Regions from separate parts of the Streptomyces sp. NPDC046379 genome, predicted to be linked through region 3. Evidence: riboswitches for the same ligand, from Rfam matches in the RefSeq annotation. Region 3 holds a riboswitch; each other region holds the start of a gene.
What was found. A riboswitch is a leader RNA that binds a small molecule or an ion and turns the genes downstream of it on or off. The one in region 3 is predicted to bind cyclic di-AMP.
Positions count from the first base shown of each region.

Region 1: it holds a riboswitch for cyclic di-AMP, as region 3 does, so the genes downstream of both, ACZ6KF_RS24275 (M23 family metallopeptidase) here and ACZ6KF_RS26015 (C40 family peptidase) in region 3, are expected to answer to the same signal.
Region 2: it holds a riboswitch for cyclic di-AMP, as region 3 does, so the genes downstream of both, ACZ6KF_RS25345 (transglycosylase family protein) here and ACZ6KF_RS26015 (C40 family peptidase) in region 3, are expected to answer to the same signal.

Region 1 is NZ_JBVJFP010000014.1:159,443-164,054, forward strand. It holds gene ACZ6KF_RS24270 (SGNH/GDSL hydrolase family protein) at 208-993, opposite strand; gene ACZ6KF_RS24275 (M23 family metallopeptidase) at 1,226-2,236, opposite strand; cyclic di-AMP (ydaO/yuaA leader) riboswitch at 2,239-2,408, opposite strand; gene ACZ6KF_RS24280 (alpha-galactosidase) at 2,706-4,612, opposite strand, start outside.
Region 2 is NZ_JBVJFP010000015.1:140,709-145,320, reverse strand. It holds gene eno (phosphopyruvate hydratase) at 1-1,274, opposite strand, end outside; gene ACZ6KF_RS25345 (transglycosylase family protein) at 1,712-2,452, opposite strand; cyclic di-AMP (ydaO/yuaA leader) riboswitch at 2,456-2,623, opposite strand; gene ACZ6KF_RS25340 (transglycosylase family protein) at 2,806-3,933, opposite strand; gene ACZ6KF_RS25335 (cytochrome P450 family protein) at 4,116-4,612, opposite strand, start outside.
Region 3 is NZ_JBVJFP010000016.1:59,263-63,874, reverse strand. It holds gene ACZ6KF_RS26020 (ATP-binding protein) at 5-466, shown strand; gene ACZ6KF_RS26015 (C40 family peptidase) at 1,021-1,494, opposite strand; cyclic di-AMP (ydaO/yuaA leader) riboswitch at 1,524-1,608, opposite strand; gene ACZ6KF_RS26010 (urease subunit gamma) at 2,249-2,551, shown strand; gene ACZ6KF_RS26005 (urease subunit beta) at 2,565-2,876, shown strand; gene ACZ6KF_RS26000 (urease subunit alpha) at 2,869-4,590, shown strand; gene ACZ6KF_RS25995 (urease accessory protein UreF) at 4,602-4,612, shown strand, end outside.

The DNA.
Region 1 (4,612 bases), on a different contig from region 3:
ACCTCCATTATGGGCCGCCCCGCCGGCAGTCCCGGGGGGGGGGGGGGGGGGGGGGGGGGGGGTGGGGAGGGGGGGGGGGGGGGGGGGGGGGGGGGGGGGGGGGGGGGGGGGGGGGGGGACGTCGAACTCCCCTTCCCCCCCCCCTCCCCCCCCTCCCCCCCCCCCCCCCCCGACCCCCCCCCCCCCCCCCCCCCCCCCCCCCGGGACTCACGCCACGGCCGTGATCCGCGTCCTGATGTCGTCCGGGGACAGGGCGCCCTTGGCGGTGACGTGGTCGCCGGAGGACTCCCCGCGCAGCCGGCGCCCGATCCACGGCACCAGGTACCGGCGCGCCCAGTCGACGTCGTCGCGCCGGACCTCCAGCGTGCCCCGGGGCGGCAGCGGCGGCCACGGCTGCTCCGGGTCGGCCGGCACGGGCAGGCCCAGGACCTGTCCGGCGCGCAGCGCCACCCGGGTGTGCCCCTCGGAGGAGAGATGCAGCCGGTCGTGGTCCCAGGCCCGGCGGTCCTGGATGGACCTGAGGGACCACAGGTCGAGCACCGGGCAGCCGTACCGGTCGGCGATGGCCCGGACATGCCCGTTGTAGGTGGCGATCTTGCCGCGCAGGTGCCGGAGCACGGGCACGCCCCGGGTGTCGAAGCCGGTCGTCACCATCACGGTGCCCGCGGCGGCGGTCAGCCGCGCCACCGCCCGCTCGAAGCGCTCGGCCACTTCGTCGGGGTCGGTGCCGGGGCGCAGGATGTCGTTGCCTCCGGCGCAGAACGAGACCAGGTCGGGGGCGAGTTCCATGGCCCGGGGGACCTGGTCGGCCACGATCTGGTCGAGGAGTTTCCCCCGGACGGCGAGGTTGGTGTAGGCGAAGTCGCCCTCGGCCCGGCGGTCCGCAAGAAGTACGGCGAACCGGTCGGCCCAGCCGACGAACGCCCCGTCGGGGCCGGGGTCGCCCACGCCCTCGGTGAAGCTGTCCCCCACCGCCACGTACGACCCGATCACTGATCTGCTGTCATTCTTCGAATCGTCTGCCACAGCGCACCATGATTCCTCGTGGAATGTGACTTACGCGACCGTAGGCATGGGTTGACGGACGGTGAGATAAGCCACTGGCCAAGGAATGGTCAACTGCGGAATGGGCCGCGGCCCGTCGGGGCGGGCACGCCGAAGGCCGGACCCGGGATCTCGTGATCGGGGTCCGGCCTTCGGCGGCTGTGCGTCAGGGAGCGGGGGTTCAGATGGAGACGCCGTGCGACCGCAGGTAGGCGACCGGGTCCACGTCGGAGCCGTAGTTCGGCGTGGTGCGGATCTCGAAGTGCAGGTGCGGTCCGGTGGAGTTGCCGGTCGAGCCGGAGAGCCCGACCTGCTGGCCCGCCGTCACGGTCTGGCCGGCCGAGACGGAGAGGGAGGACAGGTGGGCGTACTGGGCGTAGTAGCCGTCGGCGAGCTTGAGGACGACCTGGTTGCCGTACGCGCCGGCCCAGCCCGCGGAGACGACGGTGCCCGGGCCCACGGCCTTCAGGGAGGTGCCGGTCGGGACGACGAAGTCGGCGCCGGTGTGGTAGCCGCTGGACCACATGCTGCCCGCGACCCTGTAGGCGGTGCCGACGCCCGCGCCGGACACCGGGGCGGTGTAGCCGCCGGAAGCGGGGGCGGTGTCGGCGGCCTGGGAGCCGGTGGACGCCTGGGCCGAGGACTCGTCCGGGGCCGACTCCGCCGGGGAGGACTCCTGCTGGGGCGCCTCGGACGGCTGCGACGGCTCGGACGGCTGCGACGGCTCGGCGGTGGCCGACGACTTCTCGGCGGAGGCCGAAGAGGGCGCCGGGGCCGACGACTTCTGGGCCGTAGCGGCCTTCTTGCCGATGCTGAGCTTGAGGCCCGGGTGGATCAGCGACGGGTCGTCGCCGACGGCCTCGCGGTTGTCCTCGTAGAGCCGCTGCCAGCCACCGCTGACGTTCTGCTCCTCGGCGATCTTCGACAGGTAGTCGCCGACCTTCACCGAATACGTCGTCGCCCCGGACTTCTTCGCGGCGGACTTCTTCTCGGCGGCCTTCTTGCCGGTGGCCGTCTTCTCCGCCGTGACGGACTGGACGGTCTTGTCCGGCGCGGACTGCGGGGTCGCGGCATGGGCGCCGGCGGCCCCCATGAGCGGCAGGGCGAGTGCGGCGCCACCGGTGCCGGCGACGGCTATGGAGCGGGCGAAACGCTGGGCCTTGGGACGGCGGTGCTTACCCTTTGCGGGCATGGTGATTTCCTCTCCGGCGCCTGCGAGGTGAGCTGTCGGGTGCGGACTGGAGATGTCCGGCCGCGCCGAAACGCGGCTAAACCCCAAGCCGTTCCGGAGACCGGAACAGGCATTCGTACCTGTGGGTCCCCCGCTCCTGCCGTACACGGGTGGGTTTGCGCGGGCACCGGGCGGCGGCAGGATTAGGCGTCCGCCCGGATCGGTCTGGAACGTAAGCGACCGAGACGCAAACGGACAAGCAAGAGGTTCCGGATCAAGACCCCCATCTTGATCGGTTGCCGGATTTCCCGGTCACCCTCCGTACACCGCCGGGCGGCCGTTACCCGCAAACTCCCTTGTGACACGTGAGGATTACGTGAACATGACGGGCGACGCACGGTCACCACTATGACCCTGCTCACCCGCCGTTTCACCAGCCCCCCTCATTCCGCAGCGAGTTGGAATGAAGAGGCCAATTCGGGCAGAAGGCTCATATGCGACGGAGTCGGAGAACTGCCGCGTCGAAATCCCCCCGCAACCCCGGCTGCATTCCGTGATGCAGCAGCACGGCACCGCGATGGATTTCGCCCGTTTCGCGGCATTCGTACGACGCTGTCGGATCCAGCCCGCGCAGCCGCAGCGCCGGCACGGGCTCGCCGAACCGCTGCGCCTGGAGCCAGGCCAGGACGACGGTCTCGTCGCCGAGCACGTACTGCACGGCGCTGAGCCCTCCGTCCGGCGGGCGCAGCCGGTACAGGTCGCCGCGCTGCACCAGCGGGCGTATCTCCTTGTAGAGCGCCACCCACTCCCGCGCCTCGGACAGTTCCTCCTCGCTCCAGCGGGTGAGGTCGCCGCCCACGCCGAGCACCCCGGCCATGGCGCTCACGAAGCGGAAGCGCAGCGAGCTGACCCGGCCGTTGAGCATGGCGTTGGGGCTGTCGGTGACCCAGGCGGCCATGACCCGCGCGGGGTGGAGCTGGCTGAAGCCGTGCTGGATGGCGAGCCGGTCGAGCGGGTCGGTGTTGTCGGAGGTCCACACCTGGTCGGTGCGGGCGAGGATGCCGAGGTCGATCCGGCCGCCGCCGCCCGAGCAGGACTCGAAGGCGACGCCGGGGTGGGCCGCCCGCAGCCGGTCCACCAGCGCGTACAGGGAGCGCACGTGGTCCACCCACAGTCGCTGCGGGTAGGGATCGCCGGGCCAGCCCGCGTCGGTGAAGCAGCGGTTGAAGTCCCACTTCACGTAGTCGACGGGGGCGCCGGACAGCAGCGCGTCGAGCTGCTCCCAGAGGTACTCCCGCACATCCTCGCGCGCAAGGTTGAGCACCAGCTGATTGCGGAACTCTGTCCTGTTTCGTCCGGGTTGGAACTGCACCCAGTCCGGGTGGGCGCGGTACAGCTCGCTGTCCGGGTTGACCATCTCGGGCTCGACCCAGATCCCGAACTGCATCCCGAGGGCGTGCACCTCGTCCGCGAGGGGCTTCAGTCCGGCCGGGAAGCGGTCCCGGTTGGGAGTCCAGTCGCCGAGCCCGGCGTGATCGCCGGTGCGCGCCCCGAACCAGCCGTCGTCCACGACGAACAGCTCGACGCCGATCCCCGCCGCCCGGCGCGCGAGGGCCCGCTGCTGCTCCTCGGAGATGTCGAAGCCCGTCGCCTCCCAGGAGTTGAACAGCACCGGCCGGTCCCGCCCGGCGTCCGGGACGACATGCGCCCGCTGATAGGCGTGCCAGGCGCGGCTGGCCCCGCCGAAGCCGCCGTCGGACCACAGCCCCGCGAAGACGGGCGTCGTGAAGGACTCCCCCGCCGCCAGCCGCAGCAGCCCCGAGTCGTCGTACCCGGCGCCGCCGGTGATCTGCACCCGCCCGTCCGGCAGTTGCGCCACCGCGATCCGCCAGGACCCCGACCAGCCGAGGGCGCACGCGTACACCTCACCGCGCTCCTCGGTCGCGTCGGTGTCCAGCGCGACCCACGGCAGATGCTGGTGCCCGGTGTGCCCGCGGCGGCTGCCGATCATCTTCTCGCCGTAGGTCAGGGGCGCGGACGTCAGCCGGGACTCGGCGGCCCAGCGGCCGTGCAGCTGACTCAGCCGCCAGGCCCCGCGCTCGGGCAGGGTCCAGGTCGCGGAGTCGGCGCGCAGCAGCTCCACGGCCGGCCCGTCGTTGTCCAGGGTGACCCAGCGCTCCACGACGTCCCCGCGCATCCGGTGGTGCAGGGTGACCGCCAGCCCGCCGTCCCGGAACCGGAGCCGCAGCTCCTCCTCGCCCCCGGCGCCGCCGATCTCGTAGGCCTCGAAGCTCCACTCGGTCCCGCGCCGCTCGTCGGTGCGCACGGACAGGGCGGGCCGGACGAAGCGGGCGCCGCCCTCGACGGGGTACTCCTCGCGTCCGTCGAGGCGGGACT
Region 2 (4,612 bases), on a different contig from region 3:
TTGAAGCGCGGGAACGCGCTGCGGCCGGCGTACACCGCGGCGTCGTCGAGGATCTCCTCGATGCGCAGCAGCTGGTTGTACTTGGCGACGCGCTCGGAGCGGGCCGGGGCGCCGGTCTTGATCTGGCCGCAGTTGGTGGCCACGGCGAGGTCGGCGATGGTGACGTCCTCGGTCTCGCCGGAGCGGTGGGACATCATGCACTTGAAGCCGTTGCGCTGGGCCAGCTCGACGGCGTCCAGGGTCTCGGTCAGCGAGCCGATCTGGTTGACCTTCACCAGCAGGGCGTTGGCGGCGCCCTCCTCGATGCCGCGGGCCAGACGCTCCGGGTTGGTGACGAACAGGTCGTCGCCGACGAGCTGGACCTTGTCACCGAGCTTCTCGGTGATGGTCTTCCAGCCCTCCCAGTCGTCCTCGAACAGCGGGTCCTCGATGGAGACCAGCGGGTACGCCTCGACCAGCTCGGCGTAGTACTCGGTCATCTCGGCGGCGGAGCGCGCCTTGCCCTCGAAGGTGTACGTGCCGTCCTTGTAGAACTCGGACGCGGCGACGTCGAGCGCCAGGGCGATCTGCTCGCCGGGGGTGTAGCCGGCTTCCTTGATGGCCTCGAGGATGAGGTCGAGGGCCTCGCGGTTGGAGCCGAGGTTCGGGGCGAAGCCGCCCTCGTCGCCGAGGCCGGTGGCCAGGCCCTTGCCCTTCAGCACCTTCTTGAGGGTGTGGTAGACCTCGGTGCCCCAGCGCAGCGCCTCGGAGAAGGACTCCGCGCCGATCGGGGCGATCATGAACTCCTGGATGTCCACGTTGGAGTCGGCGTGCGAGCCGCCGTTCAGGATGTTCATCATCGGAACGGGCAGCAGGTGCGCGTTCGGGCCGCCCAGGTAGCGGAACAGCGGCAGGTCGCTGGCCTCGGAGGCGGCGTGCGCGACGGCGAGCGAGACGCCGAGGATGGCGTTGGCGCCGAGGGAGCCCTTGTTGTCGGTGGCGTCCAGGTCGAACATCGCCTGGTCGATCAGGCGCTGCTCGGTGGCGTCGTAGCCGACCAGCTCGGGGCCGATCTGCTCGATGACGGCCAGCACGGCCTTCTCGACGCCCTTGCCCTGGTAGCGGTTCGGGTCGCCGTCGCGGAGCTCGATGGCCTCGAAGGCGCCGGTGGAGGCGCCGGACGGAACGGCGGCACGACCCGTGCTGCCGTCGTCGAGGCCGACCTCGACCTCGACCGTGGGGTTGCCTCGGGAGTCCAGGATTTCCCGGGCTACGACGACGTCGATGGACGGCACGAGCATCTCCTTCTTCAATGTGACGCGGCTTCGCAGGGCCGCGGTGGCTCTGCGAGACGAGCCTAACCGGCTCCGGGCGATCGGCCAGCCGGTCGACCACCCCGTGGACGGAACCGAGAGTAAATTGTTTCCGAACGGAACAAAAAGTCCCGCGCACGGTTGCGTGCACGCCTGGCCGAAAAAAGCCCCGCCCCGGCGCGTACGGGGGAGAACGCGCCGGGGCGGGGAGCCCGCGGGGACGGGGGGAACCCTCACGGGGGTCTGGGGGCGGGGGTCCTGGGGGACCGGGGTGCTGGGGCCTGTGGCCGTCAGCCCGGGGGCCCGGGGGCTTTCAGGATGACGGCGTCGGTCGGCGCGTGCTGTGAGTGCGCTCCGCGCCGCCTGTCACTTCAGCCCTTCGGCGCCCGCCGTCACTTCGCGACCCTCGCCGCCGGCCGTCACTTGAGGTGCAGCTGCTGGCCCGGGTAGATGACGTCCGCGTCCTCGACGATGTCCTTGTTCAGCTTGAACAGCTTCGCCCAGCCGCCCTTGACGTCGTGCTCCGCGGCGATCTCGCTGAGGGTGTCGCCCTCGACGACCTTGTACTCGCCGTCGCCCTTCTTGACCTTCTTGCCGGTCGGGGTGGTGACGGTCTTCTTGGCGGCCGGGCGGTCGGCGGAACGGGAGGCCGGCTGCTGCTCCGTCTCGCGGGCCGGGGCGGTGGCCTCGGAGGAGCCGGTGTCGGCCGAGCCCGTCGCGTTCGAACCGGTGGAGCTGCCGGCGTCGCCGGAGGTGCCGGCCGAGCCGCCGTTGTAGGCGGAGTTCGACAGGCCGGTGCCGCAGTGCGGCCAGGCGCCCTTGCCCTGGCCGGCCAGCACCTTCTCGGCGATGGCGATCTGCTGCTCCTTGGTGGCCTGGTCGGCGGTGGCGGCGTACTGCGTGCCACCGAAGGCGGCCCAGGTGGAGGCCGAGAACTGCAGGCCGCCGTAGTAGCCGTTGCCGGTGTTGATGGACCAGTTGCCGCCGGACTCGCACTGGGCGACGGCGTCCCACTCGGAGGCGGTGGCGGCGGAGGCGGTGCCGGACGCCATCAGCGGAGCGGCGACGGCGGCGCCGGTCACGCCGGCGATGGCGATGGCGCGAGTGGAGCGCTGGAGGGCGGTCGGACGACGGTGCTTGCCCTTGCCGGAAAACAGCATGGTTGATCCCCTCACCGACGCCTGCGAGGTGAGCTGTCGGGTTCGGGCCGGTTGAGTTGCCCGGCCGCGTCCCTCACGGGACGCGGCTTCACCCCTAGCCGCCCCGGGCTCAACTGCCCGGAACGGCGCCTACCTTGGGTCCCCCGCTCCTGCCTACGGCGCTTGACGCGACGACTGTTCCCGGACGGCCGCTGGCAGGATTCGGCGTTGCGGCTACCGGGGCCCGCATTGGCGAGCGGTCACGACCGTAGACACGCGATCGGCGGAATTTCAAAGACGATCAGGGCTTCTGAGACTCATCCCACACTGATTCCAAAACGGACAATCAGCCCGAACCGTGACGTGAACTCCCGCTACTTTTCGACCGTTTCGACCCCGACATCCAGGGTCTGACCGGGAAGGATGAGGTCCGGGTCGGCGCCGACGGCGTCCTTGTTCTCCGAGTAGAGCGCGGACCATCCGCCGTCGACCTCAAGAGAGTCGGCGATGCCCCAGAGGCTGTCGCCCTCGCGCACCGTGTACGACCCGCCGGCGGCCGCCCGCTCCGCCGACCCGCCCCGCGAGGCGTGCCGCCCCGTGGAGCCGGAGGCCCCGGCCTCGCGGTCGTCGAGGACGTCCTCCTGCGCGCTGGAGCCGCGATGACGGCCGGTTCCCGAGCCCGCGTCGGCGATGCCGGTGTCGATGAGACTGGAAGAGCCGACACTTTCGGGGGTTTTGGCAAGAGTGTCGGAGTCTGCAGATTCCGACACATCCGTGCCCCTGTCGGGTGATTCGGGTGCAGAGGGGGAAGTGGAGACGGAGGCGGAGGGTGCGCCCGTCTCCCGGCCGGCCCCGGCTCCGGTTCCGGTCTCGGACGCCGTCGCCCGACCCGAATCCGTCGATTCAGTTCCAGGGGATTCATCGGATTCGCCGGATCGGTCGGATTCGGCCGACTTCCCCGCGCCCGCCGATTCGGTCGGGCTCGTGCTCGACTTCGCACCCGACTTCCCGCCCACTGAGGCGGAAGAACCGGAGGAGTTGGACAATCCGGGCGGGTTGAGGACGCCGTCCGGCGTGCTCGACGCCGCGTCGCCGGCCACCCCCGTGTCGACGCCCGCCTCACTGTCGTCCTGGTTGAGACCGACGAGGATGCCGCAACTGGCCCACGCCTCGGCGCCCCGGTCCGCGAGCAGCCGTTCGGCGACGGCTATCTGCTGGGAACGGCTGGCCTGATCCGGTCGCGACGCGTAGGTGAGACCGCCGTACGCCTCCCAGTCCTCCTGCGACAGGTTCAGGCCGCCGTAGTACCCGTTGCCGGTGTCGGCGCTCCAGGAACCGCCGCTCTCGCACTCCGCGACCTTGTCCCACGTCGCACCGCTCGCCGCACTGGCGCCGGTCGCGCCGAGCAGGGGGATGGCGATGGCGGAGCCGGTCACGCCGGCCGCGACGACGAGTGCCGGGGCCTGGCGGGGGCGACGGTGACGACCGTTCCCGGAGAGCATGCGGGGACCTTTCCCGAGACAGCAGTGACCCGCGCGGCGGGTGATGCGCCGCCGCCACGTTGATGGGTGAACGTATCGGCAGACGATCACTTGTCACAAGTTCATGCCGCGCAGATCACGTGAAGATCACAGATGTGAAGGGCTGTCATGTTTGGTTTGGGACACGGGTGTGGAAGAGTCCGCTATGCACGACCTTGCTCGGGCGTGAACTCCACCGGCAGCGTGCGCAGTCCGCGCATGATGAGTCCACCCCGCCAGCGCAGCTCTGCCGGGTCGACGCCGAGCCGCAGGTCGGGGAGGCGGGTCAGCAGCGTGGCCAGCGCTGTCCGGCCCTCCAGCCGGGCGAGCGGCGCGCCGAGGCAGTAGTGGATGCCGTGTCCGTAACCGAGGTGCTGGTTGTCGCGCCGGGCGAGGTCGAGCGTGTCGGGGTCGGTGAACCGCTCCGGGTCCCGGTCCGCCGCCGCGAGGACGACGAGCACCGGGTCGCCGGGCGCGATGTCCTGGCCGCCGATCGTCAGAGGCTCGGTCGCGAAACGCCAGGTGGCCAGCTCCACCGGCCCGTCGTAGCGCAGCAGTTCCTCGACTCCGGTGGCCAGCAGGTCGCGTTCTCCCGCCGCGAGGGAGTGCTGGAGGCGGGCGCGCTGCACGGGGTGGGTGAGCAGCGCGTACATGCCGTTGC
Region 3 (4,612 bases):
CGCCATGGCAGACCGTCTGGAAGCATCCGTCACTCTGCCGAGCGAGCCCGCCTCGGTCTCGGCCGCCCGCGCCTACGTGGTCGGCACGCTGGCGGAATGGGGTCTGTCGCCGGACACGGACGCGGCCGACACCGTGCGGCTCATCGTCTCCGAACTCGCCACCAACGCCGTACAGCACACCTTCGGGCTGTCACCCACCTTCCGGGTGGACATCGAACTGGCCCGTGACGAACACCTGCGCATCGGGGTGACCGACAGCCACCCGAGATTCCCGAAACGGCTGCCGGCGGCGGTGCAGCAGGACAACGGACGCGGCCTGGCCATCATCCGCTGCCTGACCGCCGAGCACGGCGGCCGCCTGCGGGTGCGCCCGACGCGGGAGGGCGGCAAGACGGTGGCGATCGAGATCCCGTGGACGACGACACCGCCCCGTGCGTTGCCGACGGCGGGGCAGCAGGGGTCGTAGCGGGGCCTTGGGCCGCGAGCGCCCGGCGGGGCGTGGTGGGGAGGGTGTGTCCCTGGGGAACGGGCCTCGCCCGTCACCGGGGGCGGGTGCGTCCGGCGGAGGGGAACTCCAAGCCAGGGCCCGTGGGGGCGCGGCGACGGGTCTGCCTGCGAGCGGGGCGGGCGGACGCGTCCGGCGGCGGCCCGGGGCTGCCGGGCCGTGCCGACCGCACCCGCGCGGGGGAGCCGTGCCGTCTCGGGCGCCGAGCGGTCTTGGTGGGCATCGCCTCACGAGAGGTGCGGGCAGACGGGCGTCGCAGGAGCCGCGCGGCGGAGGCGGGCGCGTACTGCGCGCACCGGACGGACGAATCCGCGCGGGTCACCCGTGGTGGTCGGCTCTCTCCATGTGCCGCAGGCCCGCCCGCGTGGCCGCGGAGCGGGCATCGTTCCGTCCGAGGCGAGCCCGTGGGCAGGCGAGCCCGTGGGCACGGCCCCGGCGCCCCGGGGCCCTTGCCCGGGCTCCGGGGCGGGGCCGGGCGGTGGCGGCCCGGTCGGGGCCCGCCACCGCCCGGCGGGTCAGGCCACTCGGCCGTACCACACGCTCTTCGTCCAGATCTTCTGCAGACGCACCACGTCCCCCGTCTTCGGGGCGTGCCAGATCTTGCCCTTACCGGCGTAGATGCCCACGTGGTAGACGTACGAGCCCGAGTGGAAGAACACCAGGTCGCCGGCCTTGCGGCTGCGGGCCGGGATGTGGCGGGTCTTGTTGTACTGCTGCGCCGCGGTGCGCGGCAGCTTCTTGCCCGCCTTCTTGTACGAGTACAGCGTCAGCCCCGAGCAGTCGAACCGGCGCGGCCCGGTGGCCCCGTACCGGTACGGGGCGCCCTTCTTCGAGGCCGCCACCTGGAGGGCCTTCGTCGCCGGCGTGGCGGCGGCGGCCTCCGAGGCGACCCCCGGGACCACCACGGAGCCGCCCATCGCGGCCAGTGTGAGCGCCGAGGCCGTTCCGGCGCGTGCCATGAGCGACGGGACACGATTGAGCGCGGTCATGCGCAACCCTTCGTCAGCCGCCTGTGAAGGATGACCTGTCGGATTCGGGCTGGCGAAGTTGCCCGGCCGCGCTGGCGCGGCTTCACCCCAAGGGCTGCTCGGAACCTGGGTCCCGGCGGCCCGTCTTGCTCGGGTCCTCCACTCCTGCCGATCCACTCCTGTCGACCGGTCATCCGGGCGGCGGCAGGACTCGGCGTCCGCCCGGATCGCCCCGCCGCGGTGGCGGGGGCTTGTCGTCAGTCACGGATCTTGACTCACGGATGTCCGAAAAACCCAGTGGAACCGGGACTTTGTGGTCTTACTCTCACTCACCCGTTCGGGTGGACAGTCTGGTGTGCGAACGTCTGTCAAGACCGCCACGCACCCCCGGACCAGCGGTGGAACACTCGATTCCGCCCCGAAAGCACGTCCGTTGCGCAACCGGAGACGTTCCGAAAAAGGGCCCGCGAATACTCCGGTCGGGGGTAACCCTTTCGGTCCGTTTCAACTCCCGCCCGCACGGGCGCTCATGACGGCCCGGACGACGCGGTCCGGTCCGGCGGTGCGTCACCTGTCGGAGCGTGAAGTCCGGTCAGCCCGGGCAGGCCGGGGCACGCCGGGCGAGCCGGGGCGGCGCCGGTCGCGCCCGCGCTCGGTTAACGCGCCGGAAACCCGTGCCGATTAGCCTGCCCCCTCACGCCACCAGGCAACTTGCCCGATGGCCGCGGCAACCGGGACCCGCACGGCGCCCGGAGCGAGGATGTGAGGTGGGACGTTGCAACTGACCCCGCACGAGCAGGAGAGGCTGCTGATCCACGTCGCGGCCGACGTGGCCGCCAAGCGCCGGGCGCGCGGACTTCGGCTCAACCACCCCGAGGCCGTCGCCCTCATCACCTCGCACATCCTCGAGGGCGCGCGCGACGGCCGCACCGTCGCCGAACTCATGGCGTCCGGACGCCGGCTGCTCACCCGTGACGACGTCATGGAGGGCGTGCCCGAGATGATCCACGACGTCCAGGTCGAGGCGACGTTCCCCGACGGCACCAAGCTCGTCACCGTCCACGACCCGATCGTCTGAGGGGGAGCGCCCGATGATTCCCGGAGAGATCCTTTTCGCCGACGGGCCGATTGCGTACAACGAGGGCCGCGAGGTCACCCGGACGACCGTCCTCAACGCCGCCGACCGGCCCGTCCAGGTCGGCTCCCATTACCACTTCGCCGAGGCCAACCCCGGTCTGGAGTTCGACCGCGCCGCCGCGCGCGGCAAGCGGCTGAACGTCGCCGCCGGCACCGCCGTCCGCTTCGAGCCCGGCATCCCCGTCGAGGTGGAACTCGTCCCGCTGGCCGGCGCCCGGATCGTGCCCGGACTGCGCGGGGAGACCGGAGGGGCCCTCGATGCCTGAGATCTCGCGTGCCGCGTACGCCGACCTGTTCGGCCCGACCACCGGCGACCGCCTCCGGCTCGCCGACACCGACCTGCTGATCGAGATCGAGGAGGACCGCTGCGGCGGTCCCGGCCGGGCCGGCGACGAGGCGGTGTTCGGCGGCGGCAAGGTCATCCGCGAGTCCATGGGCCAGTCGCGGGCCACACGCGCGGACGGCGCCCCGGACACCGTGATCACCGGGGCCGTGATCGTCGACCACTGGGGCGTCGTCAAGGCCGACGTCGGCATCCGCGACGGGCGGATCACCGGCATCGGCAAGGCGGGCAACCCCGACACCATGGACGGGGTCCACCCCGAACTGGTCATCGGCCCCGAGACGGAGGTCGTCGCGGGCAACGGACGCATCCTCACCGCGGGAGCCGTCGACGCGCACGTGCACTTCATCTGCCCGCAGATCGCCGACGAGGCCCTCGCCTCCGGCGTCACGACCCTCGTCGGCGGCGGCACCGGCCCCGCCGAGGGCTCGAAGGCGACCACCGTCACCCCCGGCCCCTGGCACCTCGCCCGGATGCTGGAGGCGATGGAGGCGTACCCGCTCAACATCGGCCTCCTCGGCAAGGGCAACACCGTCTCCCACGAGGCGATGCTCTCCCAGATCCGCGGCGGCGCGCTGGGCCTGAAGCTGCACGAGGACTGGGGCTCCACCCCGGCCGTCATCGACGCCGCCCTCACCGTCGCCGAGCGGACCGGCATCCAGGTCGCCATCCACACGGACACCCTGAACGAGGCCGGTTTCGTCGGCGACACGCTCGCCGCCATCGCCGGACGCGGCATCCACGCGTACCACACCGAGGGCGCGGGCGGCGGTCACGCGCCCGACATCATGACCGTCGTCTCCGAACCGCACGTCCTGCCGAGCTCCACGAACCCGACGCGGCCCTTCACCGTCAACACCGCCGAGGAACACCTCGACATGCTGATGGTCTGTCACCACCTCAACCCGGCCGTCCCCGAGGACCTCGCGTTCGCCGAGTCGCGCATCCGGCCCTCCACCATCGGCGCCGAGGACATCCTGCACGACCTGGGCGCGATCTCGATCATCTCCTCCGACTCCCAGGCCATGGGCCGGGTCGGCGAGGTGATTTTGCGGACCTGGCAGACCGCCCATGTGATGAAGCGCCGGCGCGGTGCGCTGCCCGGCGACGGCCGCGCCGACAACCACCGCGTACGTCGCTATGTCGCCAAGTACACGATCAACCCGGCGCTCGCCCAGGGCCTCGCCCACGAGATCGGCTCGGTGGAGAGCGGCAAGCTCGCCGACCTGGTGCTGTGGGAGCCGGCGTTCTTCGGCGTCAAGCCGCTCCTGGTCGTCAAGGGCGGGCAGATCGCGTACGCGCAGATGGGCGACGCCAACGCCTCCATCCCGACGCCCCAGCCGATCCTGCCCCGGCCGATGTACGGGGCGATCGGGCGGGCCCCGGCCGCGAACTCGTTCAACTTCGTCGCGCCGCCGGCCCTGGAGGACGGGCTGCCGGAGCGGCTCGCGCTCGGCAAGCGGTTCGTCGCCATCGAGTCGACCCGCGGCGTGACCAAGGCCGACATGCGCGAGAACGACGCCCGGCCCGAGGTGCGCGTCGACCCCGACAGCTTCGCCGTGCACATCGACGGCGAACTGGTCGAGGCCACCCCGGCGGCCGAACTGCCCATGGCCCAGCGCTACTTCCTCTTCTGAGAGGCCGGCCGATGTCACGCGC